Regions from separate parts of the Stenotrophomonas sp. STEN008 genome, predicted to be linked through region 1. Evidence: predicted binding sites of a transcription regulator. Region 1 holds the regulator's gene; each other region holds the start of a gene.
The links. The regulator FliA, encoded in region 1, starts transcription of late flagellar genes. The targets are predictions, from matches to a motif close to TAAAGTTTNNCNNNCNNNGGCCGATAA.
Positions count from the first base shown of each region.

Region 2: the regulator FliA is predicted to act here: its motif matches at 6,020-6,046, upstream of ACVOME_RS17240 (methyl-accepting chemotaxis protein).
Region 3: the regulator FliA is predicted to act here: its motif matches at 3,462-3,488, upstream of ACVOME_RS06555 (HDOD domain-containing protein).

Region 1 covers NZ_JBRRET010000005.1:145,766-155,635, reverse strand. The annotation lists gene motD (flagellar motor protein MotD) at 1-43, opposite strand, end outside; gene ACVOME_RS04510 (flagellar motor protein) at 45-785, opposite strand; gene ACVOME_RS04505 (chemotaxis protein CheA) at 887-2,713, opposite strand; gene ACVOME_RS04500 (protein phosphatase CheZ) at 2,716-3,321, opposite strand; gene cheY (chemotaxis response regulator CheY) at 3,321-3,713, opposite strand; gene ACVOME_RS04490 (RNA polymerase sigma factor FliA) at 3,771-4,514, opposite strand; gene ACVOME_RS04485 (MinD/ParA family ATP-binding protein) at 4,511-5,398, opposite strand; gene flhF (flagellar biosynthesis GTPase FlhF) at 5,385-7,037, opposite strand; gene flhA (flagellar biosynthesis protein FlhA) at 7,183-9,288, opposite strand; gene flhB (flagellar biosynthesis protein FlhB) at 9,285-9,870, opposite strand, start outside.
Region 2 covers NZ_JBRRET010000052.1:7,654-17,523, forward strand. The annotation lists gene ACVOME_RS17220 (sensor histidine kinase) at 1-141, opposite strand, end outside; gene ACVOME_RS17225 (bifunctional diguanylate cyclase/phosphodiesterase) at 273-3,035, shown strand; gene ACVOME_RS17230 (GAD-like domain-containing protein) at 3,119-4,204, opposite strand; gene ACVOME_RS17235 (hypothetical protein) at 4,484-4,702, opposite strand; gene ACVOME_RS17240 (methyl-accepting chemotaxis protein) at 4,801-5,991, opposite strand; gene ACVOME_RS17245 (DNA-3-methyladenine glycosylase I) at 6,221-6,766, opposite strand; gene ACVOME_RS17250 (YqgE/AlgH family protein) at 6,856-7,422, shown strand; gene ruvX (Holliday junction resolvase RuvX) at 7,415-7,882, shown strand; gene ACVOME_RS17260 (aspartate carbamoyltransferase catalytic subunit) at 7,899-8,849, shown strand; gene ACVOME_RS17265 (REP-associated tyrosine transposase) at 8,941-9,432, opposite strand; gene ACVOME_RS17270 (carboxylesterase family protein) at 9,534-9,870, opposite strand, start outside.
Region 3 covers NZ_JBRRET010000008.1:106,937-116,806, reverse strand. The annotation lists gene ACVOME_RS06565 (S8 family serine peptidase) at 1-2,138, shown strand, start outside; gene ACVOME_RS06560 (Glu/Leu/Phe/Val dehydrogenase dimerization domain-containing protein) at 2,197-3,294, opposite strand; gene ACVOME_RS06555 (HDOD domain-containing protein) at 3,575-4,657, shown strand; gene ACVOME_RS06550 (phospholipase D family protein) at 4,661-6,229, opposite strand; gene ACVOME_RS06545 (RNA pseudouridine synthase) at 6,272-6,970, opposite strand; gene ACVOME_RS06540 (M48 metallopeptidase family protein) at 7,019-7,519, opposite strand; gene ACVOME_RS06535 (DUF2058 domain-containing protein) at 7,583-8,140, shown strand; gene ACVOME_RS06530 (DksA/TraR family C4-type zinc finger protein) at 8,266-8,532, shown strand; gene ACVOME_RS06525 (mechanosensitive ion channel family protein) at 8,543-9,136, opposite strand; gene ACVOME_RS06520 (hypothetical protein) at 9,172-9,351, opposite strand; gene ACVOME_RS06515 (RNA polymerase sigma factor) at 9,476-9,870, shown strand, end outside.

The DNA.
Region 1 (9,870 bases):
CTTCATGGTTGGCGTGCTCTTCGTGGTGTCTGCGGCGGGCCATGTCAGTGCAGGAAGCCGGACAGGTTGGTTTCGATGTTCCGCGGGTTCTCGCCCTGCGCGATCGAGATCAGGCCTTCGATGACCATCTCGCGGTCGCGGCTGTTGTGGGCGATCACTCCCTTCAGCTTGGCGGCGATCGGCAGGAACAGCAGGTTGGCCGACGCGATGCCGTAGATGGTGGCGGTGAAGGCGGCGGCGATGCCATGCCCCAGCTTGCTGGGGTCGGCCAGGTTCTTCATGACGGCGATCAGGCCCAGCACCGCACCGATGATGCCCAGCGTCGGCGCATAGATGCCCATGCCCTCGAAGACCTTGGCAGCGGCCTGGTCACGGTGTTCCTGGCTGCCCAGCTCGATCTCCAGCATGTGCCGGATCGATTCGGGCTCGACGCCGTCGACCAGCAGCTGCAGGCCTTTGCGCAGGAACGGATCCTGCTGCGCTTCCACCTGCGCTTCCAGGCCCAGCAGGCCCTGGCGGCGGGCGATGTTGCTCCACTCGACGATCTGCTGGATCAGCTCGCGACGATCGCTGTGCGGCGGGCGCACGACCCAGCGCACGATCCGGAAGGCATGCCTGAATACGGCGGGTGCGGTGTGCAGCAGGATCGCGGCGATGGTGCCGACGATGACGATCACGAACGCCGCAGGCGACCACAGGGACGCCAGTCCGGCGCCCTTGAGGATGCTGCCGCCGACCAGCGAGGCCAGGGCGAGAAAGAGTCCGATGAGGCTGAGTCTATCCATGGGTCCGGTATCGGCGTGTGTGAATGGGACTTGAGACACCGGTCGATCGCGTACAGACGGTAGTCACAGTTTCTGGTTCGCCGGGCCATGCCCGGCGAGCGTCATCGCAGGCCATCCACGTCGAGGATGAGGGCCATCCGGCCATCACCGATCAGCGTCGCACCGGCGTAGCCGCGCAGGCCGCGCAGGGCCTTCGGCAATGGCTTGATGACCACTTCCTCGCGCCCACGGACTTGGTCCACGACCAGGCCGAAGCGCGCCTCGCCGGCCTGCAGCACCACGATGGTGAGCAGCGCCGAGGCGGCGGGCGTCACATCCAGCCACTGGCGCAGATCGACCAGCGGCAGGGTGTGCGAGCGACGATCCAGCACCGCCCGGCCATCGAACCAGCCCAGCGAGGTGCGCGGTGCATGCAGCACTTCCATCACGCGCGCCAGCGGCAGCGCATAGACGTCCTCGCCGGCCTGCACCAGCAGGGTTGGCAGGATCGCCAGGGTCAGCGGCACGCGGATCAGGAAACGGCTGCCCCGGCCCAGTTCCGACTGGATCTGGATCTGCCCACTGAGCTCGCGGATGCGCGACTGCACCACATCCATGCCGACGCCGCGGCCGGAGATGTCGGTCACCTGCTGCTTGGTGGAGAAGCCGGGCAGAAACACCAGGTGCAGACATTCCTCGCTGCTCAGCCGGGCCGCCGCCTCCGGGTCGATCAAGCCCTTTTCGCGTGCTTTCGCGCGCAGTTTTTCCGGATCGATGCCGGCGCCATCGTCCTGCACCTCGATGCTGACGTAGTCGCCTTCCTGCTGGGCCGACAGACGCACGTGGCCCATGCGTGGCTTGCCCTGTGCTTCGCGCAGATCGGGCATCTCCACACCGTGGTCGATGGCGTTGCGGACCAGGTGCACCAGCGGGTCGGCCAGGGCCTCGACCAGGTTGCGGTCAAGCTCGGTTTCGGCGCCGACCAGCTCCAGGTCCACTTCCTTCTTCAGCGAGCGGGCAACATCGCGGGCGACCTTGGGGAAGCGCGAGAACACCTTGCCGACCGGTTGCATGCGCGTGCGCATCACTGCCGACTGCAGGCGCGCGGTGGCGATGTCCAGGGTCGACACGGCGCGGTCCAGTTCCTCGTCGCGCAGGCGCGCACGCAGGGTCTTGAGCCGGTTGCGCGACAGCACCAGCTCGCCGATCAGGTTGACGATCGCATCCAGCCGCTTGGTATCCACGCGCACGGTGTGCTCGGCCTCGGCCACCGGCTTGTTGGCCGCGGGCTTGGCCGCGGCGGCCGCGGGGCGCGGTGCGGGCAGTGCAGGCGCCGGCGGGGCAGTCACGGGTTTCGCGCCCGGGGCGGCGCCGCCGTGCAGCTGGTCAAGCAGGGCTTCGAACTCATCCTCGCTGATCAGGCCATCGTCGGCCTTGGCCGGCGTCGCCACCGCGGTGGGGGCGTTGCTGCCGTGCAGCTGATCGAGCAGGGCCTCGAACTCGTCGTCGGTGATCAGGTCACCGGCAGCGGGCGCGGCCGCTGCGGGAGCGGCGGCGGCCGGCGCAGCAGCGCCGTGCACGTCGAACTGGGCGATCAGGTCCGGCGGGGCATAGCCGGGTTCGTTGCCGGAAGACACGGCATCCAGCATCGATTGCAGGTAGTCCAGGGATTGCTGTGCGGCATCGAAGTGATGCGGCTGCAGCACCGCCTGGCCAGCGCGGGCGGCGCCCAGTGCCTCTTCGGCGGCATGGCACAGCTCGACCATGGCGGTGATGCCGAGGAAGCCGGCGCCGCCCTTGAGCGTGTGATAGCCACGGAACACGGCGTTGAGCTGGTCGGCGTCCTGCGGCGCCTGTTCCAGCGACACCAGCTGTTCGCCGAGGCGATCCAGGATTTCCTGTGCCTCGATGATGAAATCGGCGGTGATGTCGTCGGATACCGCGCTCATGCTTACAGTCCCAGGTCCGACAACAGGTCGTCGGCGTCGTTCTGAGAGACCGCGTGACGGTCCAGTCCCTTCAGTGCCGGTCCGGCCAGCGCCGGATCGGTGCGATGCTGCTCCGGTGGCAGGCCCAGCGCGCCAAAGCCTTCGTGCACGCGGCGGACGATGCCGACCACGCGACGGATGATCTGTCCGGTCAGGTCCTGATAGCTCTGGGTCAGGGCAATCTCGGTCAGGTTGTGGCGGATGCGTTCCAGCTGCGCATCCTGCCCCGGCTGCAGGCCTTCGGCGCGCAGCTGTTCGGTGAGGCTGCGGCACTCTTCGGCCAGGTCCAGGGTGCGGTGCGTGGCCTGTTCGGTCATCGCCACCACATGGTCCAGGCGCGCGCAGGCGTCGTCCAGCTCGCCCGCCTCGCTGGGGACGGTCGGCAGTTCGCCCAGGGCCTGGCCCAGTTCGCGGGCCAGCCGTGACAGGCCGCTCATCATCGGCTGCGTGCGTGCGGCCACCAGGGCATCGATGCGCTGGCGCCAGGCGCTCTCGTCGCCGGATTCGAGCGCGTCGAGGGCTTCCTGCAGGCGCAGGGCGAGGGCGTTCTTGTCGACCGTGGCGTCCATCAGGCGCTGGCCGCCAGGCGTTCGAAGATCTTGCCCAGTTTCTCTTCCAGCGTCTGCGCGGTGAACGGCTTGATGATGTAGCCGTTCACGCCGCTCTGCGCCGCTTCGATGATCTGCTCGCGCTTGGCCTCGGCGGTGACCATCAGGACCGGCAGGGTCTTGAGCTTGGCATCGGCGCGGATCGCCTTGAGCAGCTCGATGCCGGTCATCACCGGCATGTTCCAGTCGGTGACCACGAAGTCGAACGGCTGGCTCTGCAGCATCGACAGTGCGGCATGCCCGTCCTCGGCTTCGGCGGTGTTGGTGAAGCCCAGATCGCCCAGCAGATTCTTGACGATGCGGCGCATGGTCGAGAAGTCGTCGACGATCAGGATGCGCATGTTCTTGTTCAAAGCGGAGTTCCTTTGTTGTTCAGTCGCCCGCGGTGGCCGTGGCCGCCGCAGGCATGTTCATTCTTCAAGCCCGGCATCCGCGGCCTCGAAGATCTTCAGCCGGCCGCGCAGGCGCAGCACGGCCTGGCCGTGGATCTGGCAGACGCGCGATTCGCTCACGCCGAGCACCGCGCCGATCTCCTTCAGGTTCAGCTCCTGCTCGTAGTACAGCGAGAGCACCAGCTGTTCGCGTTCGGGCAGATGGCCGATGGCCTTGCCCAGTTCGCGGCCGAATTCGCCACGTTCCAGGACCTGCTGCGGTGTGGGTCCGCCCTGGGCGACGGTGTCCAGTTCGCCCTGGTCTTCGATGCGCGATTCCAGGCTCAGCACCTGGCCGCGCGAGGCGTCCTCCATCAGCCGCAGGTATTCGGGCAGTGGCATGTCCATGGCCGCCGCCACCTCGGTGGCACTGGCTGCACGGCCCGTGGTCTGCTCCAGGCGGCGGATGGTGGCGGCCGCATCGCGGGCGCGCCGATGCACCGATCGCGGTACCCAGTCGCCGCGGCGGATCTCGTCGATCATCGAGCCGCGGATGCGGATCGAGGCATAGGTCTCGAACGAGGCACCCTGGTCGGCGTCGTAGCTGCGCGAGGCTTCGATCAGGCCCATCATGCCGGCCTGGATCAGGTCGTCCACTTCGACGCTGGCCGGCAGGCGTGCGGCCAGGTGATGGGCGATGCGCCGCACCAGGTCCGAGTGCTGGGCGATGACCTCGGTCGCCGCCGAGCGCTGGACTTCCCTGTACTGGGCCGCGCCTTTCATGCTGCCACCCCGCGTTGCTTGAGGATGCGCTCGAGGAAGAATTCAACGCCACCGCGTGGCTCGGTGGGGGCCTGCCAGCGGGCGGTGCGACGGGCGATCTCGGTGATCGCCAGCGCCGCCGGGCTGGATGGATAGGCCTTCACCACCGGCTGCTGGCGCTGCACCGACAGGCGCAGCCAGTCATCCTGCGGCACGCAGCCCAGGTAGTTCAGCGAGACATCGGCAAGGAACTTCTCGCAGACCCGGGTCAGCTTTTCATACAGCACGCGGCCCTCGTTGGGGTCGCGCACCATGTTGGCCACCACCTGGATGCGGTCCACGCCGCGCTCGCGCGACAGCACCTTGATCAGTGCGTAGGCGTCGGTGATCGAGGCCGGCTCGTCGCAGACCACGACAACGGTGTCCTGTGCGGCCTGGCAGAAAGTCAGTACGCCATCGGTGATGCCGGCGGCGGTGTCCACCACCATGATGTCCAGCTCGCGTTCCAGTTCGGAGAACACGTTCACCAAGCCGATGTGCTCGGCCGGGGCCAGCTCGGCCATGTGCCGCCGACCGGACGCGGCCGGCACCACCAGCACGCCGTTCGGACCTTCGACGATCACGTCTTCCAGCGAGCAGCGGCCGGCGACCAGATCCGCCAGGGTGTGGGTGGGATTCAGGCCCAGGATCACGTCGATGTTGGCCAGGCCCAGGTCGGCGTCGAGCAGCAGCGTGCGCTTGCCCATGCCGGCCAGCGCCACGGCCAGGTTGGCCGAGACGTTGGTCTTGCCGACGCCGCCCTTGCCGCCGGTCACGGCGATGGTGCGCACAGGGCCGAGCGGCTCGCTGCGGGTGGCCGACAGCGGGAAGGTCTTGGTCAGCTTGGCGTACTCACGCGACGGCATGGTTCAACTCCGGGTTGCAGGGCATATCGGCCGCTCGGCGCAAATCTTCAAGGCGAAGTACAAGATTGGCCGCGCTGGCCCGGTGCAGGTCGTCCGGAACGTCCTGGCCATCGGTCACCCAGGTGATCGGCAGCGCGTGGTCTACCGCCACTGACAGGGCGTTGCCGAAGCGGCCGGTCTCATCCAGCTTGCTCAGCACCAGGCCCTGCAGGTTGGCCGAGCCGAAGCGGCGCACCACCTCGTCCATGTCGCCAAAGCTGGTATTGGCCGGCAGCACCAGCAGAGTGCGGACCTGGCGGGCGGCACGCAGCCACTGCAGCTGCGCGGCCAGGGCGCGGTCACGCGGGCCCAGGCCGGCGGTATCGATCAGCACCAGCTTGTAGTCCTTCAGCCGCTCCAGCAGCTGGTCCAGGTCGGTACCGCTGTTGGCTTCATGCACCGCGATGCCGAGCTGGCGGCCATAGCCGTACAGCTGCTCGCGGGCACCGATGCGCAGCGTGTCGGTGGTGACCAGGGCCACATCGCGCGGCGCGTGCTTCTCGGCGAAGCGCGAGGCGAGCTTGGCGATGGTGGTGGTCTTGCCGGCCCCGGTCGGACCGACCAGAGCGATCACGCCGCCTTCTTCCAGCGGATCGACCGGCGCGATCGGCAGCCTGCGCGAGATCAGGCCCAGCATCAGCCCGCGGCCCCGGTGGGCTTCGGTTTCCAGCGGTATCTGCATGGCCACATCGCGGGCCAGCCCGGCATCGAATCCGTACTCGTCCATCAGGTCCAGGGCGGTCGCCCGCACCGGGCAGCCGCGCAGGCGCTCGTCGGTGAAGCGGTTCATCTCGCGCTCGATGACCTGGCGCATGCCGGCCACTTCGTGGCGCAGCTGGCGGATCTCGGCATCGTCCTGTGCAACCACCGTCAGTACCGGCGTCGGGGCAAGGAGCGGCGCCGGGGCCGGCGCGGTCTCCGCTTCAGCGGCAGCGGCAGGGGCTGGCGTGGTCTCGGCAACGTCCTGCGCGTACGGCGGCTCGGGGTGCACGGACTCGGCCTGCGCAGTGGCCGCAGCGGTGATCGGCAGCGGCGGCGGCAGAACTGCCGGCGCGGGGGATTCGTGATGCTCGTCCTGCGGCGGGTCGATCAGGAAACGGGCGCGGTTGGCGGGCGCCGGTGCGGGAGCCACGACGGCGCTCGCGAACGGCGCGAAGATCTGCTCCGGCAGTGCCGGATCGTTGACGGTGGCACGCGCCAGGGTGGCAGCGAAGCCGGAACTGCCGCGGGTGGGCACGATCTCGTCCGCACTGTCCAGGGTGCGGCCGGTGGCACCGACGGCCGCGCGGGCGAGGGCGGCCACGGCCGATGTGGTGGCCGTCACCGGCTGCTGGGCCGGTGTCGCGGAGCGGCGACGGGTGACCGCGGCGATCACTGCATCCGCGGCGGTGCGCGGTTTCGGCGGCGGCGGAGCCAAGTCGCGCCGCGAGGCTTCCAGCGCGCGTTGCACCGCGCTCTCGTCATAGTTGGCTGCGGCGACGATCTCGACGCCTTCCTCGATCCGGCGGTTGGACAGGATCACAGCATCGGGACCATGTTCCTTGCGCACCAGGTTCATGGCCGAGCGCATGTCGGCGGCGACGAATCGTTTGATTTTCATGCTGTGGTCACGGGACGGGGACGGCGGGGTGGGGGTGGGAGAACGCGGGTGGTCGGTGGTCTGCACGGAACGGGTTCCCCTTGGCATCTGTCTGTTGCGGTGGTTCGAAGGTGGTGTCTGTTTTCTGACGCATCGGTGGGCGGCGTCAGCTGATCGTTCCGACCAGCTTCAGGCGCTTGTCCTCCGGCACTTCGCTGTACGCCAGTACCGACAGCGACGGAACGCTGTGACGGACCAGGCGTGCCAACGCGGCACGTACCGGGCCGGGAACCAGCACGACCGCGGGCTCGTTGCGGGCTTCCTGCTTGCTGACACATTCGGCCAGACTCTGATGCAGTCGCTCGGCAAGCCCGGGTTCCAGCGCGGCGCCGTTGCCCTGCGTGGACTCCTGCAAGACGCGTTCCAATTGCGGGTTGAGGGTGAACACCGGCAGCTCCGCCGACATTCCGGCGATCTCCTGCACGATGAAGCGGCCGAGCGCGGTGCGCACTGCGGCGGTGAGCGTGGCCGGGTCTTGGCTGGACGGCGCGTGCTCCACCAGTGCTTCGGCGATCTTGCGCAGCTGGCGGATCGGAATGCGTTCCACCAGCAGGTTCTGCAGCACCCGCACCACGGCCGACAACGGCAGCGCCTTGGGCGTCAGATCTTCGACGAGCTTGGGCGCGCTCTTGGCGAGGTTGGCCAGCAGGTGCTGCACCTCTTCGTGGCCCAGCAGCTCCGGCGCATGCTCGCGGATCAGGTGGGAAAGATGGGTGGCGACCACGGTGGCCGGGTCGACCACGGTGTAGCCCATGGTTTCGGCCTGGGCGCGCTGGTGCGGCTGGATCCAGGTAGCGTCCAGGCCGAAGGCGGGATCCTTGCCGGCGATGCCGTCCAGCGGGCCGAGCGCACTGCCGGGGTCCAGCGCCAGTTCGCGGTCGGGATGGATCTCGGCGGTTGCCACCGGCACGCCATGTACCAGCACGCGGTAGCCGTTGGCCGGCAGTTCCAGGTTGTCGCGGATGTGCACGGATGGAATCAGGAATCCCACGTCCTGGGTCAGCTTGCGCCGCACGCCCTTGATGCGTGCCATGAGTTCGCCGCCCTGATTGCTGTCCACCAGCGGAATCAGCCGGTAACCGACCTCCAGCCCCAGCGGGTCGACCGGGCGCAGTTCGTCCCAGCTCAGTTCCGCGGTGGGGGCCGGCGCCGCCGGTCGGCCCAGCGCACTGACCGCGCCGGGGTCGCTGCCGGCAGCGTCGCTCGGGGCCGGGGCCTGTCCCTTCCGGTACAGCTTCCAGGCGATGAAGCCGAGAATGGAGGCAAGCGTCAGGAAAGCGACGTTGGGCATGCCGGGCACCAGGCCGACCAGGCCGATGATGCCGGCCGTGATGGCCAGGGCACGGTACTGGCCGAACACCTGGCCGGTCATCGCCTGTGCCATGTCCTGCGAGCGCGAGGCACGGGTGACCAGCATCGCCACTGCGCTGGAAACCAGCAGGGCCGGCAGCTGCGCCACCAGACCGTCACCGATGGACAGCAGGGTGTAGGTCGCAGCGGCATCGCCGAACGGCATGCCATGCTGCAGCACGCCCACGGCGAGGCCACCGAGCATGTTGATGAACAGGATCAGGATGCCGGCAATCGCATCACCCCGGATGAACTTGCTGGCGCCGTCCATCGCGCCATAGAAGTCGGCTTCCTCGCGGACCTCCTCGCGGCGCAGCTTGGCTTCTTCGCGCGTCAGCAGGCCGGCGTTGAGATCGGCATCGATGGCCATCTGCTTGCCGGGCATGGCGTCGAGGATGAAGCGCGCGGTCACTTCCGAGACACGGCCGGCGCCCTTGGTGATGACCACGAAGTTGATGATGGTCAGGATGGCGAACACCACGATGCCGACCGCATAGTTGCCGCCGATCACGAATTCACCGAACGCGGCGATGACCTTGCCAGCCGCGTCGTGGCCGTTCTGGCCATTGAGCAGGATGACGCGGGTGGAGGCCACGTTCAGTGCCAGCCGCAGCATGGTGGTGACCAGCAGCACGATCGGGAAGATGGTGAAATCCAGCGGGCGCTTCACGTACACCACCGCCAACAGCACCATCAGCGAGATGGCGATGTTGAAGGTGAACAGCGCATCGAGCACGGGCGCCGCCAGCGGCACCACCACCATCGCCAGCAGCGCCAGCACGATCAGCGGTGCGCCGAGGCCTTGGCGGATCATCTCCAGCAGCCGGCGGGTGTTGAATCCGGACGAGGCCTGCGCGCTCATGCCCGGCCTCCCTTGCCGAATTCATCCACCTCGATGTGCGGGGCGCCCGGCATCGGGCCGGTGCGCCAGGCGCGCAGCTGGTAGACGTAGGACAGGACCTGGGCCACGGCCGAATACAGTCTCACGGGGATTTCCTTTCCGAGTTGGCCTTCCCGATACAAGGCGCGTGCCAAAGGCGGGGCGGAGACGATGGCGACCTTGTTGCCATCGGCGACTTCACGGATGCGCAGGGCGGTCTCGTCCACGCCCAGCGCCACCACGGTGGGCGCGTTCATGGCGCCGCCCTCGTACTTCAGGGCCACGGCGTAGTGGGTCGGGTTGACCACCACCACGTCCGCGGTGGGCACCGCTTCCATCATCCGGCGGTTGGCCATCTGCTGCTGCAGCTGGCGGATGCGGCCCTTCACCTCCGGGCTGCCTTCGCTTTCCTTCATTTCCCGCCGCAGTTCCTCGCGGGTCATCTTCAGCTTGCGCATCCAGTTCCAGCGCTGGTACGGCGCGTCGATCGCCGCCAGCACCAGCATTGCCCCGGCGGTGGCCAGCAGCAGTCGCAGGGTGAAGCCCAGGCCATCGGTGATGGCG
Region 2 (9,870 bases), on a different contig from region 1:
CTGCACGGCGCTGTCGGTGGCGATCATCCAGGCCAGGGCCATCGCCAGGTAACTCAGCACGATCCGCCGACGATCGCGGCCCAGCGATTGGGCCATCCGCGGGTCGGGAACAGGGGCGGTGCCGGTCGGTTCTGCGGGCATGGACAGGGCAGCAGGTAGGGGCGCCGGCCATCTTACCGCGCAGGTGCCCCGTAGCCACTCAATTATCCGCCGCAGGCGCCGTTAACCACTGCGTGCCCCGCTGTCGGGCGTTTCATCCGGAGCAAGATCGCGTGGACCAAGGGATCATCGCCAGCCTGCTGCAGCATCCGCTCGCGTCGGCGCTGGTCATCGTCGACCGCACTGGCCGTCCGCTGGCAGCCAATCCGGCCGCGCGCGAGCATGGCCTGCCGGCGACGGTCGCGGCCTACGCGCCGATGCTGGAGGACCTGCGTCTGCTGGCCGCCGACGGTGGCATTGTTGCGTGCAGCCTGCCGGGAGGGCCGCGCGGGCATTACGACGGCCACCTGCGCGCCGTGCATGACGGCGCCGGCAATCTGCTGGCCTTCACCCTGAGCGTGCCGGAACCGGTGCCGCTGGCGGGTGGCGGACGCTGGGAACTGGCGCTGGACAGCGCTGGCCACAGCCTGTGGGACTGGGATATTCCCAGCGATCGCGTCACCCGCACCCCTGGCCTGGGCGAAGAGACCGCCAGCGGAATGCTGGCGCGCGTGCACGGCGAGGACATCGGCCACGTGCGCGCCGCGCTGGATCAGCACCTGCGTGGAACCAGCGACCAGTACAGCGCACAGTTCCGCTTCCGCCAGCCCGACGGGCAGTGGCGCTGGGTGCTTGATCGTGGCCGCGTGGTCGCGCGCACTGCCGACGGCCAGCCGCTGCGGATGGTCGGCACCCACACCGACATCGAACAGCAGAAGCAGCTGGAGGCGTTGCTGCACGAACAGCAGGTGCACCTGAGCGAGGCGCAGCGCATCGCCAGCATGGGCAGCTGGTCGTTCGATCCAGGCACGGGCTCCTTCTGGTGGTCGCCCGAACTGCGTTCGCTGCTCGCACTTGAGCCCGGCAACGTGCCCGGCCAGCGACGCTGGCTCAAGCAGCTGCATCCGCGTTCACGTGGAGCGCTGCGGGCAGCCTGGCGCCGCTTGTGGCGCGATGGCCGCTCCGCCAGCCTCGAACTGGAGCTGGCCCGCGGCAGCGGCGAACCATCGCTGCATCTGCGGCTGTGGATGCAGCCGCTGCTGGACGGCGAGGGCCAGCCCAAGCGCCTGCTGGGCCAGGTGCAGAACATCACCGAACAGCACCAGACCGATGCGCTGATCCGCTGGCGTACCGAGCTGCTCAACCGCGTTTCGGCCCTGGGCCGCATCGGCGGGTGCGAGATCGAGGTGCAGACCCGGCACATGCAATGGACCGAAGAGTGCTATCGCATCCACGGACTGCGCAAGGAGCCGATCACCCTGGACCAGGCGTTGGCGCTGTACACCGAGGACTCGCGCAGTGCGTTCGAGGCGGCGCTGGGCCGGATTGCCGGTGGCGGACTGCCCGAGCAGCTGGATCTCTGCTTCTATCGTCAATCGGGCCTGCGCGTATGGGTGCAGGTGCTGATCGAGCTGGATCGGCGCGATGGCCTGCCGCCACGTTTCGTGGTGCTGTTCCGTGACATCACGCGAGAGCGCGAGGCCAATGAGCGAATCGAGCTGCTGGCCCATTACGACCTGCTGACCGGCCTGCCGAACCGGGTGCTGCTGGGCGAGCAGACGGCTGAAGCAATCGAGGAAGCGCGTGATCGCGGCACCTCGCTGGCGATGCTGTTCATCGACCTGGATGGCTTCAAGACCATCAACGACAGCTTCGGCCATGCCACCGGTGATGCGCTGCTGAAGGCGGCGGCCACCCGACTGCACCAGAACCTGCGCAACAACGATCTGTTCGGCCGCTTCAGCGGTGACGAATTCATCGTGGTGCTGCGCGACCTGGCCGAACCGGAAGACGCTGGCCACGTGGCGCGCAAGCTGATCGGCTCGCTGGCCGAGCCGCTGCGCCGCGGCGATACCACGCTGAAGGTGGGGGCCAGCGTGGGCATCGCCATGCTGGGCGATACCCAGACCGATTTCGATTCACTGCTGCGCGCCGCCGATGCCGCGATGTATGCGGCCAAGGAAGCCGGTCGCAACACCTACCAGTACTACAGCCAGGATGCACTGGCCCGCATCCAGCGCCGGCTTGAGCTGGAGCATGCACTCCATGGCGCGATCGAGCGCGAGGAGTTCAGCCTGGCCTATCAGCCGCTGCTGCACGCCCACCTTGGCGAGCCACCGGCCATCGAAGCACTGCTGCGCTGGCATCGACCCGGCATCGGCTACTGCAGCCCGGCCGAGTTCATTCCCATCGCCGAGAAGTGCGGTGAAATCGTGCGCATCGGCGACTGGGTACTGAACGAAGCCTGCCGCCAGGCCACTGCCTGGGACAGAGCCGGTCTGCACTTCGACCGCATCGCGGTGAACGTCTCGGCCGTGCAGCTGCGTGATCGCGGCTTCGCCGAGCGGGTGATCGAGATCTGCCATGCCCATGGCTGGCCGCCACAGCGCTTGGAACTTGAGCTGACCGAGTCGGCGCTGATCCGTGACACCGACATCCTGCGTCATTGCTTCGACGTGCTGGAACGGCATGGTGTGCCGCTGGCGGTGGACGATTTCGGAACAGGATTCTCCAACCTCAACTACCTCAACCGGTTCCCGGTGGGCCGCCTGAAGATCGACCGCAGCTTCGTGCAGGGCATGCTGCACGACTCGGGTACGGCCGAGGTGACCCAGGCCATCGTGCACCTGGGCCACGCGCTGGGCATGAAGGTCGTGGCCGAAGGTGTGGAAACGCACCAGGAAGAAGACATGCTGCGCCGCCAGGGCTGCGACGAGATCCAGGGCTACCTGTACTCGCGGCCGCTGAGCCCGCGCGACCTGGCGCAGTGGCTGCGCCAGCAGCATCAGTCACCGTCGCGCACGGACGCCGGCAACGAAGCGCTGCTGGTGCGTTGACGACCTGCGCTGTCCGGCACGTGCTCTGGTAGGTGCCGACCTTGGTCGGCATGCACGCAGGTACATCCTCCATGTGTCAGCAGTCAGCGACGCTGCGCAAGCTCTGCGAGCACATCCAGCGCCTTGCGTTTCACCAGGCGGTCTATCCGCCAGCCGTGCTCTGGCACGGGCTCCGTCGAGGTGTAGATCTCTCCGTCGCCCAGCGGCCCCAACATCTCACGGACTCGCCAGAACATTGGCTCCTCGTCCTCGGTCAGGACATCCAGCTCAGGATCATCCAATGTCAGCAGGAAGTCGTGCAGGCTCCTGTTGCGGACGGCGTTGCTTGCTGGGAGAGTCAGCGCTGCAGGCGCGCATAGGTAGCCTTCGTGTGGTTCAAGCGTGAGGTCGACGCCAGTCTTCTCGCCACAGATCAGCATCTGGCCGAATGGCGAGATCGCATATACATGAAGGTTGTCCTTGTCCCGCGGCGGACTGCCTGCCAGAAGGGCAGCCAGGACGGTTTCGTATTGGGCAGGATCGACCATAGTCAGTCGATCATCGTGATAGCGCGCCAGGCCGTCGCGCTGCCACAGTGCAAGTAATGCATCCGGGAGCCTGCCCTTCCAGAGGGCCAGGGCGGTGTCAGTGACAGGTGTACCTGGAGTGCTGGCGCAGAGCTGATCCAGAATGCTCTTCACGAAGGGATCGGATGTATCGGAATCCGAGACTGCCGAGCAACTCTCCAGCTGGTCCCTGGCTTCCGAATCTCCAGGCAGCAGGTCGAGAAACGTCAGCATGATCTCGGCTCTTGCAAGCTCCCGGCTCCAGTCCTGAGCTGAAATGACGACCGCCCTGTCTCCGCAGACGAGCAGCAATGTGCCCGCTGGAAGGCTCTGCCATGGCTCGTCCAGTACCAGATAGCGCTCGGGTGTCTCGTCGCCATCATCGTCCAGGACGATGACCTTGGGACCCTCCTGCAGGCAGCCCGCGGAGACCTCGACCGTTGCGTCGATCACCCCCGCGTCAGGGTCGTATGCGTCGATTGGAGCAGAATAAGGGTGCTGGAACGCTCCGAATGTCTGCAGCGCCTGCTGAAGCGTCGCGAGGGAATCGGGATCCAGGGTCAACGGGTCGGGGGCAACCGGAAGCTGCAAGGCAAGCGAAAGGCAGAGGGCGGCGCTGGTCATCGGGCTGGGCTGATCTGAACCGAAATCGGTCCGGCACGATGAAGGGTGCGTTGATCGCATTCCATGCAAGAAATCCGAAACTCATGCATCCCCGGAACCATCCATGCGTGGTGGGGAACTGTCATCGTACGCAATCGTCAGCTGCATCCGCAGCGCCTGTACGGGGCCGCTCCAGCTCCGCTAGAGGAGGAAAGACGCAGGGCCAGAAGCATCGGCCCGAGCACGCGTGCCTTCTGGCCGTCGCACATTGAGCTCGCCCCATCCACGCACGCCCCGGCACTACTTCAGGGCATCTCCATCCAACCCCAGGTCCCAGGCCATGCCCAGCAGTTCGCTGGTGGTACCGGGCGAGGGCGAGCGCGCATCGGCGAGCTGCTGCAGCTCGCGGATCTCCTCATGCGCGACCTTTTCCAGCTGCTGCAGCTGTTCTCGCACGCTGGCGTTGCGCGGGCGTTCGATGTCGGTGAGGGAGGAGGGCGGGGCGCTGATCAGGGCCATGGGGCGCGTACAGGATGCATTCGGCGGTGGATCACAGGCAAAGGCCCCGGTCGAGCCGGGGCCTTGCAGACTGCCGGAGAGGGCAGCGGACACGCGTCTCAGAACAGTTCGACGGTACCGGCGCCCATGTTCTGCTGGGCGACCGGCTTGTGCGGCGGGCGCTCCCATTCGTTGCGCAGTTCGCGCAGACGGTTGCCGGTGCGCTGCAGCGCGCTGGCGATCTCTTCGTCGAAGACGCCGCCATTGCGGTGCAGCAGTTCCTGCAGGGCCACCGCTTCGCGGTTGATCGCGGTCAGTCGGTCGAGGTGGGTATGCACGCCACCCAGCGCCTGCGTGGCGATATCTTCGAACTGCAGCGCGCGCACGGCCTCGGCGACGCTGCCGTCGATGGCACGCGCACACTCGGACACCTCGCGCATGCCTTCGCCCAGAGAAGCATTGATCTGCGCCACGTTGTCCAGCATGGCCGCTGCTTCCTGGCGTGCTTCGCGGGAGCGGTCCATGTCGCGCGAAGCCATGTGCGAGACCGTCTCGCGGACCTTGGCGATGGCGTCCTTGGAGCTGTGGGCCAGCTTTCGGATCTGTTCGTTGAAGGTGGTCGAGCGCTCGGACAGGTTGCGCACTTCGTCGGCGACCACCGCGAAGCCGCGGCCGGCCTCGCCGGCACGGGCTGCTTCGATGGCGGCATTCAGCGCCAGCAGGTTGGTCTGGTCGGCAATCGACTTGACGTCTTCCAGCAGCGCGAAGATGCCGTCCAGGTGCTGCGCCATCTGGTCGATGTGCTGCACGGTGGTCGAACTCTGGCCGCTGACCTGTTCCAGCGCTTCCACCAGCTGCTCCATGCGATGGCTGGCATGCTGGGCGAACCGCGCAACGTCGAGGCCCGCACTGCCTTCATCGCCGGCACGGTCGACGATGCGCGACAGCGCCTGGCTCTGCTGGCGCGACTTGCGGTTCATTGCATCGAAGCTGCCGCCCAGGCTCGATACCGCCTGGCGGATCAGGTCGCGGGCGCGTTCCACTTCACCGCGCGAACCGTCGATTTCGTTGCCGACGAAGCTGCGCAGTTCGGTCAGCAGCTGGTCCTGCTCACGCAGGACGCGGGCCTGTTCCGGTGAGCGGTGCGCCTGGGCGCGGGCGGTCCACCACGCAAAGCCCAGCCAGCTCAGCGTCATCGTGGTCAGGATCGCCCAGCGCAGGGCGGCCGGCCATTCGAAGCCGATGGCGAAGGGGAGCAGCAGGGTCAGGGCCAGGGGGGCGGCCAGACGGATGAAAATGCGTGAGTACATGGACGTTCTCGGGAGGTGCACGGAGGATGTATCGGCCGTGTGCCCCTTCTCTTTAACGTCGATGCGCTTTCTGAATGCGCCGGATTTCCGGCGCCGGACGCTCGCCGGGCATGGCCCGGCGGTACCCGGCAGCGCTGCGCGACGGTCAGGCCATGCGGTAGCGCCGCGCCATGCCCGGCGGATGCAGATCAGCGGGTGGTAGCCCCGGGCCATGCCCGGCGGGTCCGGTTCAGCGGGCGACGGCCTGCAGCCAGGGCGGTGACAGCTTCAGCAGCCGCGCATGCACCGGGCAGTCTGCGGCGTGCGCACCCGGCAGGTAGCCCAGGCTCATCAGGAATTCGCCGGTGATCTCGCCGCCGGTGAAGCGGAAGGTCTTCTTGAACAGCTTCACCCAGTCAGCCTTGCTGCGTGGGTGATGCGCGTCCAGCCAGGCGGCGAAGCTGCCGTGGTCCGCACGCAGCTGCTGGATCACCTGTGCGTTGTGGATCGCGGCAAGCACCTTCAGGCGATTGCGGATGATGCCCGGGTCCGAGAGCAGGCGCTCGATGTCCTGCTCGGCATAGGCCGCGACCCGGTCCACGTCGAAGGCATCGTAGGCCGCGCGGAATCCTTCCCGCTTCTTCAGGATGGTCTCCCAGCTCAGGCCGGCCTGGTTGATCTCCAGCACCAGCCGCTCGAACAGCTCGCGTTCGTCGCGCTGCGGGAAGCCGTACTCGTGCGCGTGGTAGTAGTCGTGCACCGGGTGGCCGGGGGCGATCAGGCAATATCCGGACAAGGCGAACTCCTGCGGTACGGGGTGGTCATTATGCGCGCCGTGACCGGCAGGTGCAGGCATCGGGGGCGGCCAGCGGCTAGAATGGCGGCATGCCCGCAACTCCCACTTCCCTTGCCGATCACCTGCTCGTCGCGCTGCCGTCGCTGCTCGACGCGACCTTTGCCCGCAGCGTCGCGCTGATCTGCCAGCACGACGAGAACGGGGCGATGGGCGTGCTGGTCAACCAGCCGTCCGAGTACACGCTGGGCGAGGTGCTGTCGCAGATGGACATCGCCACCAGCGATGGCGACCTGCAGGCGCGCATGGTGCTCAACGGGGGGCCAGTGCATCCCGAGCGCGGGTTCGTCATCCACGACGATGCGCGGCCCTGGGATTCCAGCCTGACGGTGGGCGATGGCCTGTACCTGACCACGTCGCGCGACATTCTCGAAGCAATGGCCCGCGGCGAAGGCCCGGCCAATGCCGTGGTGACCCTTGGCTGCGCCGGATGGGGCGCCGGGCAGCTGGAAAGCGAGCTTTCCGAGAACAGCTGGCTGACCGTGCCGGCCGACGCCGAACTGGTGTTCCAGCTGCCGCTGGAGCAGCGCTGGCAGGGCGCTGCCTCGCGCATCGGCGTGGATCTGTTCCGGCTCACCGATTACAGCGGCCATGTCTGAGCCGGCCGCCCTCCGTCGCGATGGCACCGTGCTCGGCTTCGATGTCGGCGCGCGACGGATCGGTGTGGCCATCGGCAGTGCCTTCGCCGCGCATGCGCGTGCCGTGGCCGTGGTCGACGTGCACGGCAACGGCCCGGACTGGGCGGCGATCGAACGCCTCATCAAGGAATGGAAGCCCGATGGCCTGGTGGTCGGCGATCCGCTGACGCTCGACGGCCAGGACCAACCCAACCGCAAGCGCGCGCAGGGCTTCGCCCGCCAGCTGCGGGAACGATTCAAGCTGCCGGTGGTGATGATCGACGAGCGCTCAAGCTCGGTGGAAGCCGCCCGCCGCTTCGCCGTCGAGCGCGCCGAAGGGCGCAAGCGCCGCCGTGATGCGGCCGCGCTCGATGCGGTGGCTGCGGCGGTGATCATCGACCGCTGGCTGTCCTCGCCGGACGACGCCACTCCCATTCCCTGACTGCACGATTCCCGCCATGACCGCCCAGCAACTCGATGCCTCCGGCCGCCTGCGCCACCTGCTGACTCTTGAGGGCCTGCCCCGCGACACCCTGCTGCAGCTGCTCGACCGCGCGGGGCAGATCCGCGACGCGGCGGTCGGCCGCGTCGGCAACAAGCGGCACGTGCTGGCCGGTTCCGCGGTGTGCACGCTGTTCTTCGAACCGTCCACCCGCACGCGCAGCTCGTTCCAGCTGGCCGCGCAGCGCCTGGGCGCCGACGTGCTGAACTTCGATGCGTCGACCTCGTCCACGCGCAAGGGCGAAACCGCCTGCGACACGCTGCGCAACCTGGAAGCGATGGGCGTGCGCGGTTTCGTGGTGCGCCATCCCGATGATGGTGCCGTGGCCGCACTGGCCGAAGCGGCGGGCGAGGGCACCGCCCTCGTCAACGCCGGCGATGGGCGCAGTTCGCACCCCACCCAGGGCCTGCTGGACATGCTGACCCTGCGCCAGGCCAAGGGCCCGGATTTCTCGAAGCTGAAGGTGGTGATCGTCGGCGACGTGAAGCACTCGCGCGTCGCCCGCACCGACCTGCACGCACTGCGCACGCTGGGCGTGGGCGAGATCCGCGTGTGTGGCCCGCAGTCGCTGCTGCCGGACGACGAAACCCTGAAGGGCTGCGTGGTGGGCGAGGATTTCGACGCGATGCTGGAAGGGGTCGACGCACTGATGATGCTGCGCCTGCAGCGCGAGCGCATGGAAGAAGGGCTGGTGCCGTCGCTGGAGCAGTATCACGACCAGTACGGCCTGACCCGCGAACGCCTGGCCCGCGCCGGCAAGGACGCCGCGGTGCTGCACCCCGGCCCGATCAACCGCGGCGTGGAAGTGACCGACGATGTGGCCGATGGCCCACAGTCGTGGGTGCTGCGCCAGGTCGCCAACGGCGTCGCCGTGCGCATGGCCGTGTTGGAAACCCTGCTGGGCTGAACCCCGCTTTGGCAGGTGCCAACCTTGATTGACACACTTACCGCGCGGCTTGTCCGCGCACCGCTCTGGTAGATGCCAACCTTGGTTGGCACTATCCATCCGCGCCCAAGTTGTCGAGCGGATCACACGAAGCGCCAAGCTCCCATTCGCACCATGCATGGGGATATTGCCCAAGCCGCGTCGTCAGCCCGGCCCTGATCGGATTTCCCATCAGATACATCGCATGCCGGTGCAACGATTCGTCAGAGCGGATCGCATGATCGTGATAGCAGGCCTGCCAGAAGCGCCCGACTCGCCCCAGCAACCGGTTTACCTGCTGGGCGGTGCGCGACTTGAAACGCTTCATGACGGTTTCCAGCGTTCCCGCACGTAGTTCGACCAGCCAGTGGATGTGGTCGGGCATGACCACGTACGCAATCGAGCGGGTGAAGCCTTGCTGATCCAGTCGCTGGAATTCGCGGACTGCCAAGGCGGCCGCTGCGGCGTTGGTGAAGAGCGGCGCGCGGTCATGGACGACGGTGGTGAGGATATAGCTGAGGCCGATGCTGGAGCGACGACCGAGCAGGAGACGTGTGTTCTGCATGGAGCAAGCATGGACGGGCCTGCTTCCAGTGAGCATCGGGGAATGGGTTGGTTTCAGGTAGGCCAGTGCCAACCAAGGTTGGCAACTACCGAAGCTATGGCTCATCGCTTCTGCGCGAACAACCACGTCCACATCGCCGCATCGGCGTAGGTGGCATCCCAGGCGTTGTGGTTACCTTGCGGATACTCGGTGTAGCGTACGTCGGCGGCGCCGGTGGCCTGGAACGCGGCGTGCAGGCGGCGGTCGTCGTCTGGTGGCACCACATCGTCAAGCGCACCATGGAAGATCCAGATCGGCGTGTGCCGCAGGCGCTGTGCAATCGCGGCATACGGATCGGCTTCGTTGGCGACCTGCTCCACGAACAGGGTCGGCCGCACCGCGCGGGGGGCCAGCACCGCACCGCAGACCGGCACGATCGCCGCGAAACGGCGCGGGTCA
Region 3 (9,870 bases), on a different contig from region 1:
GCAACGATGCGCGCAGCGAGCCCAGCAGCCTGGCGGCGTTGCCGGGCCAGGCGGGCGTGGCAGGCTCGCGACCGGCTGCGGATCTGGAGCGCGGCTGGCTGGTGGCCACGGCCGTCGATCCCTACGCGCCGGACACGCTGGCCGGTTACGCCAATGCCTGCGGCCAGGCGGCGCGCTACTGTCTGGCGGCGCCGGGCAGCGCGGTCTATCCGGATGACGCGGGCACCAGCTACTTCTGGAACTACGGCACGTCCTTCGCCGCACCTCTGGTGTCGGGCGCAGCCGCGCTGGTGTGGGAGCGGTATCCGTACTTCGACAACAACCTGGTACGGCAGACCCTGCTCGGCACGGCCAAGGACATCGGCGCCGCCGGCGTGGACCCGGTGTTCGGCTACGGCCTGCTCGACATCGGCAGGGCCATCAACGGGCCGGGACGTTTCGACTGGGGCGACGTGATTGCCAATGTCGACGCAGCATCCACCGGTTCGGTCTGGAGCAACGACATCGTCGGCAGTGGCGGCCTGGTCAAGCAGGGCGCTGGCGTGCTGGCGTTGACCGGCAACAGCAGCTACAGCGGTGCCACCCGCATCGAAGGCGGTGTGCTGTCGCTGCGCGACGGCGGCGTGATCCGTTCCAGCGTGAGCATCCTGCCGCAGGCCGATCCATCATCCAGCGGCCTGCAGTTCAATGGCGGCACGCCCCGCGTGGTCGGCAATGTGACCAACGGCAGCAGTGTGTTCCTGACCACTGCCAACACCACGGCGACCATCGAAGGCAACTACGTGCAGCAGGCCGGCGCACAGCTGATGATCGCGCTGGGGGCCAACGCGCTGCAGGTCACCGGCAGCGCCCGTCTGGACGGTGGCGTGCACGTCCACGGATTCGTCGATGGCTACGTGCCGCAGGACGGTACCCGGCAGGATCTGATCCATGCCGCAGCCGGCCTGACCGGCACCTTCAGCACCGCGGCCACATCCAGTGGCCTGCAGGGGCTGGCCCTGCTGCAGACCAGCTATGGCTATGACAGCAACAACGCATGGTTGAACCTGACCCGGATCAGTGTCACCGCCGCTGCGCGTGGGCTCAATGCCGGTGTGCAGACAACTGCGGCGCGGCTGGAAGGCGCGTTCGTCGAACTGGACGGCAACCACGCGTTGCAGGATTCACCATTCGGTGGCGCAGCGGCCGGCCTGCAGCGCAGCACGGGCTTGGCGGCCACGCTGGAGAGCCTGTCCGGCAAGGCCCACGCGCGTGCCGAGGCGGCGGCCTTCGACAGCATCGACATGTCGCGACGCGCGGTGGCCGCCCGTTTCGATCGCGTGCAGGCTCTGCCTGCGCTGCGCGGTGCCTGGCAGAGCACGTTGGGTGAGGCAGGGCAGGGCAGTTTCGCCGGCAGCGCGACCGACAGCCGGGGCTGGATGGCCGGTCAGGACGTGCCGCTGGGCAGCCATGGCCTGCTGGGCATGGCGTTCGGTGAAACACGCAGCAACGGTGGCAGTGCCTTCAACGGTGACCGCGGGCAGGACCGCCAGGCGCAGGCGCAGCTGTATGCCGGCTGGAGCGTTGGGCACGGTTATGCATTGGCACAGTTCGGCACAGGGCGGTTCACCCGCGAACTGGACCGGCAGCTGCTGCTGGGTGCAGGTGCCTACGGCGTTTCCGCGCGCTACGGCGGTCGATTCAGCAGCGCCAGTGTCGAAAGCGGCTATCGCTTCGGCACCGTCGGCGCGTCGTTGACACCGTATGTCGGTGCCAGTGCCACGCGGGTGGATACCGCGGCGTTCAACGAGCGCGGCGGCTTCGGTTTCGGCCTGCGGGGTGAAGCCAATCGTGCGCAGCGCAGCCAACTGCTGGCGGGGCTGCGCGGCGAGCGCGGCTGGGGACGCTGGACGCTGCGCGGGCACGCCGAATGGCAGCAGCGCCTTCAGGGCGGCGCCGGGGAGTGGCAGGCCAGCTTCGTCGGTGTCGACGCGTGGGCACCGTTGCCAGGTGCCGACTCACCGCGTGGCAGCGCCCTGCTCGGGCTTGCGCTGGAGTCGTGGTGGGGGCGGAGTGGCCGTCTGAGCCTGGGCATCGATCAGCGTGTCGGCGGTGATGACGCACGGCAAGCGGCGCTGCGTTACAGTGCCGGGTTCTGATCCATCATGGGGTTGCCGGCGCCCGGAGGGGCGCCGTGCCGAGGCCCGGCAGGGGCGGTCAACCGCCGCGCAGATTGCCCAGGCGCGGGGTGCTGCGGCCCAGCGGCATCTTCAGCTTGCCGATCGACAGGATGCGGCTCTCGGCGATTCGGTCGGCCGCACGTTGCGGCGCGATGTTCTCGCGCTGCGACAGTTCAAAGATGCGTGTCAGGTTGTGGTAGATGCTGCGGATCAGGCGCATCGCGCGCTCGCGGTTGTAGCCATCGATCTCCAGCGACACGTTCATCACGCCACCGGCATTGACCGCGTAATCGGGTGCGTACAGGATGCCGCGCGCGTGCAGTTCATCGCCGATTTCCAGGCTGGACAGCTGGTTGTTGGCGGTGCCACAGATGATCTTGGCCTTGATCCGCGGCAGGGTGTCGGCATTGATCGAGCCTTCCAGCGCGCACGGCGCGAAGACGTCGGCATTCACTTCGTGGATCTCGTCCGGCTTCACTGCTTCGGCGCCGAAATCGCTGACTGCGCGATCGACCAGGGCCGCGTCCAGGTCGGTGACATACAGCTTCGCGCCGCGGTCGCGCAGCAGCTTGACCAGTTCCATGCCGATGTGGCCCAGGCCCTGCACTGCGATGCTGGTCTTGCCCACTTCCTCGTGGCCGAACTTGAAACGCATCGACGCCATCAACGCCTGCAGCGCGCCGTAGGCGGTGAACGGTGCGGGATCTCCGGAGCCGCCATGCACCTGGTGGACGCCGGTCACGAACTGGCTTTCCAGGTAGATGTTCTCCATGTCGTTGACGTCGGTACCGACGTCTTCGGCGGTGATGTAGCGGCCACCCAGCGAATCGACATAGCGACCGAAGGCGCGGAACAGGACTTCGGTCTTGTCCGCTTTCGGATCGCCGATGATCACCGCCTTGCCGCCACCGACATTGAGGCCGGCCAGCGCATTCTTGTAGGTCATCGTCCGGCTCAGCCGCAGCACGTCGGCCAGCGCTTCGTCGGTGCTGGCATAGGGACGCATGCGCACGCCGCCCAGGGCCGGGCCCAGGGTGGTGTTGTGGATGGCGATGATCGCCTTCAGGCCGGCGTCATGGCTGTGGCAGAACACCACCTGTTCGTGGCCGGTGGTGGCGAGGGTTTCGAATAGCATGGCGTCTCCGATGGTGCGAACGGCGGCGAACTGCAGCGAACGACCAGTGAACGGTAGGGTCCCAAAACAAAAAAAGCGACGTCGTCGGTGCAGGGGGACGGGTCGCGCGGCGCCATTCTAGTCCATTCCCCGAGTGTCTGCCGTCGACGTCGACGGGCACTGCGGGTTAAAGAAGATGAAAGCGCGGCCGATGCTGCGTCGATGGCCAGTGGCCGGATCGTGTGAAGAGACAGAGACGGGCCATGGCGAGCGCAGTACGACATCGACAGGATCACGGCCGGTGACGCTGGCCTGGGCACGCAGGGTACGCGGCTGGCTTGCGTCGCTGACCGGCGCGGCGCCGTCGCGTCTGTCGGCGGGGCCGCGTCAGGCGGTGGCCGCTGCGGCTGCCCGCCTGCAGGGAGACCCAGTGCCCCCGGGAGAGATCGCCGCGCAGCTGCAGCGTGGCCTGCACGCGCTGGCGCTGTACCCGCGACTGGCGGGCGAGCCCGGCCCTGTCGATGCCGCCAGCGCCGGACTGGCGCAGGCGGTGGCGGACGCGCTGCAGGATCGCGACTGGGCGACGCGGCAGCTGCCGCGCCGGCCGCAGCTGCTGCCGCAGCTGATCCAGACCGTCAACGATGATGCCGCCTCGGCACGGGTGATGGCGGCGATCATCGGCCAGGATCCGGTACTCACGGGCAACCTGCTGCGTATCGCCAACAGTCCCGCGTACAAGGTGCACGAACGCCCGGTCGAGAGCCTGCAGCGGGCGGTGACCCTGGTCGGCACGGAAGGCGTGCGGCAGATCATCAGTGCGGTGCTGGTGCAGCCGGTGATGCAGGTTCAGTGCGAGCGGTTCCCGCAGTTCAGCACGATCACCTGGGAGCACGCCCTGCTGGCATCGCGTGCTGCTGCCGACCACGCACGCAGCGTGAACTCCGGCGATGCCTTCGCTGCGCAGTGGCTGGGCCTGGTGCAGGGACTCGGTGCGGCGCTGGTGATGCGCCAGCTGCTGCAGGAAGCCCAGGCGCGCGGCGAGGACGTGCAGCCGGCCCTGGCTCTGCAGCTGCTGCAGCAGTGGTCGTTGCCGCTGGCACAGCGGGTGGCCGCCGCCTGGGAGCTGCCCGACCCGGTACACCAGACCCTGGCGGCCGACGCCTCGGGCCCTCTGTCCGACAGCCTGCGGCTGGGCAGCGCAGCGGCGGCGGCGAGCCTGCTGTGCCGGCATGGCCACTCCACCCAGGGCCGCATGCTGGCCCTGCTGGAGCAGCTGCCGTCGGCTCCGCCCCATGCGCTTCGCTGGATCTGGCGGCGCCTGCATGGTCGCAGCGTGGAAACACTGGACGACGCCCCGCATGAAGGCGAGGCCAGGGCACACTGAGCGCTACAGCTGCGATTCCACCGGCAGCCAGCTGATGATCCGCGACAGCCAGCGCTGGCGCCGCGTAGCACCTGGCTCGTCCTCCACCCAGCGCGGCGGAGGCTCACGCTCCAGCCAGCGCAGCCGATCGCGGTTGTCCACTGCCAGCCACCAGCTGTGCCTGGCGTCGGCCAGGCGCAGGTACTCGTCGCGCAGCTGCGCGCCCAGCACGGGATCGTCGAACAGCACCCCCATTTCGGTGTTGAGATAGGCCGAGCGCGGGTCGAGGTTGAAGGAACCGACGAAGCCACGGTGGTCGTCCACCAGGAAGGCCTTGGTGTGCAGGCTGGCCCCGCTGCTGCCGAACAGGCCTGCATCGCCCGCCTGGCCCTGTGCCTTCAGCTCATACAGGTGCACGCCGGCGTTCAGCAGGGGCACGCGGTAGCCCATGTAGCCGCCGTGCACGGCCGCAACGTCGTTGGCGGCAAGGGAGTTGGTCACTATGCCCACGTGCACGCCGCGCGACGCCATTGCCGAGAGCCCGTCCAGGCCCTCGTTGCCCGGCACGAAGTAGGGCGAAATCAACAAGGCCTTGCTGCGCGCAGACTCCAGTTCACCGATCAGCCCGGTAACGAGCCAGCTGCCGCGGTCGTCGTTGCGGTGTTTCATCGGCGGATCCGAGACGATGCGCACGGTGCTGCTCCAGTGCAGCGGCTCGGGGCTGGGACGCTGCCGATGGCGTGATTCGGCCACGCGCGCAAGATAGGGCCGGGCAGCATCGCGCTGCGCTTCATGGTCGGACTCACGCACCAGAAGGCGAAGCTGCGCGTCGGTATGGAAGGCCAGCGCGGAGACCGGAATCGCCGCCGGGCTGTTCCAGTAGTCGTCGAATATCCGGTTCGCCTGTGCAACGGCAGGGCCGGCGACCAGCAGGTCCAGGTCCTGGAAGTTCACATCCGTGCGCGCGCTGAAATACTCCTCGCCGATGTTGCGGCCACCGACGATGGCAACACGGCCATCGGCGATCCAGCTCTTGTTGTGCATGCGGTGGTTCACGCTGAAGAAGCGCTGCACCATCTCCACCATGCGCAGGATGCCGCTGCGGTTGCGGAACGGATTGTAGAGCCGGATCTCGATGTTCGGATGCCGGTCCAGCGCCATCATCAGCGCGTCCTTGTCCTTGGCATTCATGTCGTCCAGCAGGATGCGCACGCGCACCCCGCGCTCGGCGGCGTCATGCAGCGCTCTGGCCATCAGGTGACCGATCAGGTCGTCGTGCCAGATGTAGTACTGCAGGTCCAGACTGCGCCCGGCCTGCGCGGTGATCATCGCGCGCGCCGCGAATGCATCCATGCCATCGCCGAGGAAGGCCACGCCGGATTGCCCGGGGTGCGCCTCCTGCAGCGGCACGACCTGCTGGTCGATGCGGGTCTGCGCCGGTTGCAGCGGCAGTACGTGCGACGGCTCACCGTGCGCCTGTGGCGTCAGGTGGTCGGCCAGCAGCAGTCCGGACAGGACCAGCAGCAGGAGGATGGCGAAGATGATCGCAACGACGCGCAACAGGCGTCGCCACACAGGCGCAGGCGGGCTCATGGCCCCATGCTAGTGGATCGGCGTGCCGCGCGGCGGCGCGCGTCAGAACCGTTCGTCGCTGCCCACGTAGCGCCACTGTCCCGGCGGCAGCGGGCCCAGTGCCACCCGGCCGATGCGCAGGCGGCGCAGGGCGGTGACCTGAAGGCCAGCGGCAGCCACCGCGGTCTTCAGGCCCTTGGCCGTCAGCCCCTTGCCGGCGAAGCGCAGCCGCTGCTCGCTCTGCCAGCTCACCTTGGCCCCGCCCGACTCCTGCTGCAGCCGGGCCAGCAGCCAGGGGCCCCGTTCCGGCCCGCCTTCTGCCACTTCGACCAGATACTCCTGTTCGGTGCGGCCGAGATTGCGCTGCAGGTGGGCCAGCGTGGCCGGGTCCTGGCTGACCACGACCAGGCCGCTGTCTGCCGCGGGCAGGGACGCAGCCAGCTGCAACCCGTGGAAATGGCGCTGCAGTGGCCGGATGCCGCTGGCGTCCAGAGCGCTGTGGCTGTTGCTGCTGACCAGCGCACACAGGGTTTCGGCGGCAGCACCAGCCGGCTTGTGCAGCAGCATGCCCACGCGCTCGGCCTTGCTGTCATTGGCCTGTTCATCGACCACGATCACCGCCGTGTCATCGACCGGGCGCTGTGGCTGTTCGACCACCTCGCCATCGACCGTGACCCAGCCACCTTCAATGTAGCGCCGCGCTTCGCCGCGCGGGATGCCGAGCAGGGCGGACAAGCGTTTGTCGAGGCGTATCGGTTCCATGGGCGGGCAGGTCGGGCGGGGGCCGCGCAGTGTAGCCCCTGCGCGCGGTCAGCGCTGGCTGCGGTTGGCCAGCTCGGTCAGGTACAGGCGGGTGTCGAATTCCAGCTGCAGGTAATCGGGCTCCATGTGCTGGCAGAGCTGGTAGAAGGCCTTGTTGTGGTCGGCTTCCTTCAGATGCGCCAGTTCGTGCACCACGATCATGCGCAGGAAGGCGGCCGGCGCCTGCCGGAACACCGTGGCGATGCGGATCTCACGGCTGGCCTTGAGGCGGCTGCCATGCACGCGGGAAATGGCGGTATGCGTGCCCAATGCATGCTTGATCACTTCCAGCGTGTTGTCGTAGCAGACCTTGTTGAGCGGTACCGACTTGCGCAGGTAGCGGTCTTTCAGCTCCTGGGTGTAGTCGTAGAGCTGGCGGTCGCTGCGCACCTCATGGGGCTCGGGATAGCGCTGCTGCAGCCACGGGCCGAGCCGGCCCTGCGCCAGCAGTTCGCTGACCTGGGCGACCAGGGGTTCGGGATAACCGGTGAGGTACTTCAGGACTGCCATGCAGGGGCGGCGGGGCGTCGGTAGAATGGGGGCATCCAAGATTACACGCGGTACGCACCGACCATGGCAAAGCCCAACGCGCTGCAGGAACAATTGCTCAAGGCCGGCCTGGCCAAGAAGTCGCAGGCCAGCGCCGCCGCACGCGAACAGGCCAAGGCGCGCCAGGGCAAGGCTGAATCGACGTCGGCCGAGGTCCAGCGTGAGGCTGAACGCGCCCGCGCCGAGAAGATCGAGCGTGATCGTGCCCTGGCCGCCGAGCGCAACGCACAGGCCAGGCTGGCCGAGCAGAAGGCGCAGGCAAAGCAGATCATCGCTGCCCATGCCGTGCCGCATAAGGGCGAGGACGAGTATCGCTTCAGCGATGGCAGCACGATCCGCACCCTGCTGATCGACCCCAAGCTGCGCAAGGCGCTGTCGGTGGGCGTGCTGGTCATCGTCGCCCAGGGCGAGGGTTACGCGTTGCTGCCGCGTGCTGCGGCGGAAAAGGTGCGCGAGCGCGCGCCGGAAGCCATCGTGGTCGACCACGGGCAGCCGGGCTCGACGGAGGAGATCTCCACCGGCAACGCCGAAGATGATGCCTACTACGCGCAGTTCCAGATTCCTGACGATCTGGTCTGGTAAGCCGCTGCCCCAGGCGTCCCCACGGGCAGACAGGTAGCTGAAGCACGGGCCGGGCGGGGCACTGCCCGGCCTTTTCCGTGGGTGTATCGTCCCCATATCAGGCCACACACCTGCGGAGGACAGACATGGCTACCGGTTGGGCGGGAGATGGCGCGGTCCAGGACCAGATCGACGCGACGGTAGACGATGCGATTGCCCGCGCGCGGCGCCAGCTGCGCCAGGGCCCGGGTCTGGAGCACTGCGAGGAATGCGACGCACCGATTCCGTTGGCGCGGCGCAACGCCGTGCCCGGCGTACGGCTGTGCGTGGCCTGCCAGCAGGCGCACGATGAGGAAGAGCAGGCGCACAGCAGCTACAACCGTCGCGGCAGCAAAGACAGCCAGCTGCGTTGATGTGGGCGGCTCAGCCGTCGCCCTGGATGCCGCCCGGTGCCTGTGCCGGATCGCGCCAGCGGCGTACGGTGCGCTGGAAGAACAGGTTGTTCGGCAGCTGCAGCACCGTGCCTTCGTGGCCTTCGCCGGTCTCCTGCAACGTGGTGTAGATCAGGTTCACATCGATCACCCGGCCCTTCAGTCCGGGCTTCTCGCCGTTCTCCAGCACCTCGATGTAGTCATGCAGGCGGAACGGGCGGGTAGTGAAGATCAGCAGCGTGCAGAAGATGTTGGAGAGCACGCTCCAGGCCGCGAAGAAGGCCACCGCACCGACGGCTGCAAAGCCCGTGAATGCCGTCCACAGCACTGCCGGTGAGGCCCCCAGCAGGCTCAGGATGTACAGCAGTGCACTGAAATAGACCACGAAACTGGTGATGCGGCGCGCGCCCATCACCATTTCCGGCGGCAGGGTGTAGTGGTCGGCGAATCGGCGGATCAGGCGGCGCGCCAGCAGCCGCAGCAGCCAGGCGGCCAGCAGGACGAGCGCGATCTGCAGGGCGATGCCCATGTTGTGCAGCCAGGGATGGGTCCAGGCCGGCAGGTGATCCTTCAGCGACAACATCATGGGGCGACAGCAGGTAGCGGTGGTGGTCGCCGATGTTACCCGGCACGTGCCGGCGATTCGACCATCGGCCTCCACGCCAGGCACACCAGCTCCTGGCGCTGCTGCTGCAGGCAGGCCCGGCCGCGCTCGGGGTGGAGCTGCAGCGACAGGCCAAGCACCTGCAGCGCGACGCAGGCAGCGACGGCCAGCAGGGCGGCACACGATGGGCTGGACATGGCGGGCTCCCGGACGGTATTTCACGAAGGACCCTCCATGGATGCAGCGGCCGCCGAAAAGGTTGCATCGTGCCTGGCAGGAATCCGATCTAAACCTTCTGCGGGACTGGCGCATCCAAGGACTATGCTCGACACCACCATGCCCGCACCGCCTGCTGCCTCCGACGCCGTCGACGAACCTGCCCTGGTACGGGCGGCAGCCGGTGGCGATACAGCGGCCTACGAACTGCTGTATCGACGCCATGCGCCACGGGTGTTCGCCGTGCTGTGGAGGCTGTGTGGCGGCCAGCAGGCACGTGCGGAGGATGCGCTGCAGGAAGCGTTCCTGCAGGCGTGGAAGGCACTGCCCGGGTTCCGCTTCGAAAGCAGCCTGTCGACCTGGCTGCATCGTCTCGGGGTCAACGCGGCGCTGATGGAACTGCGCGGCCGGGCGGGAGGGCACGATCACGACAGCCTGGATGACGTGGACGGTGGTGTACCGGAGCTGGCCGTGCATGACCGCTGCGCCGGCACGGAGCG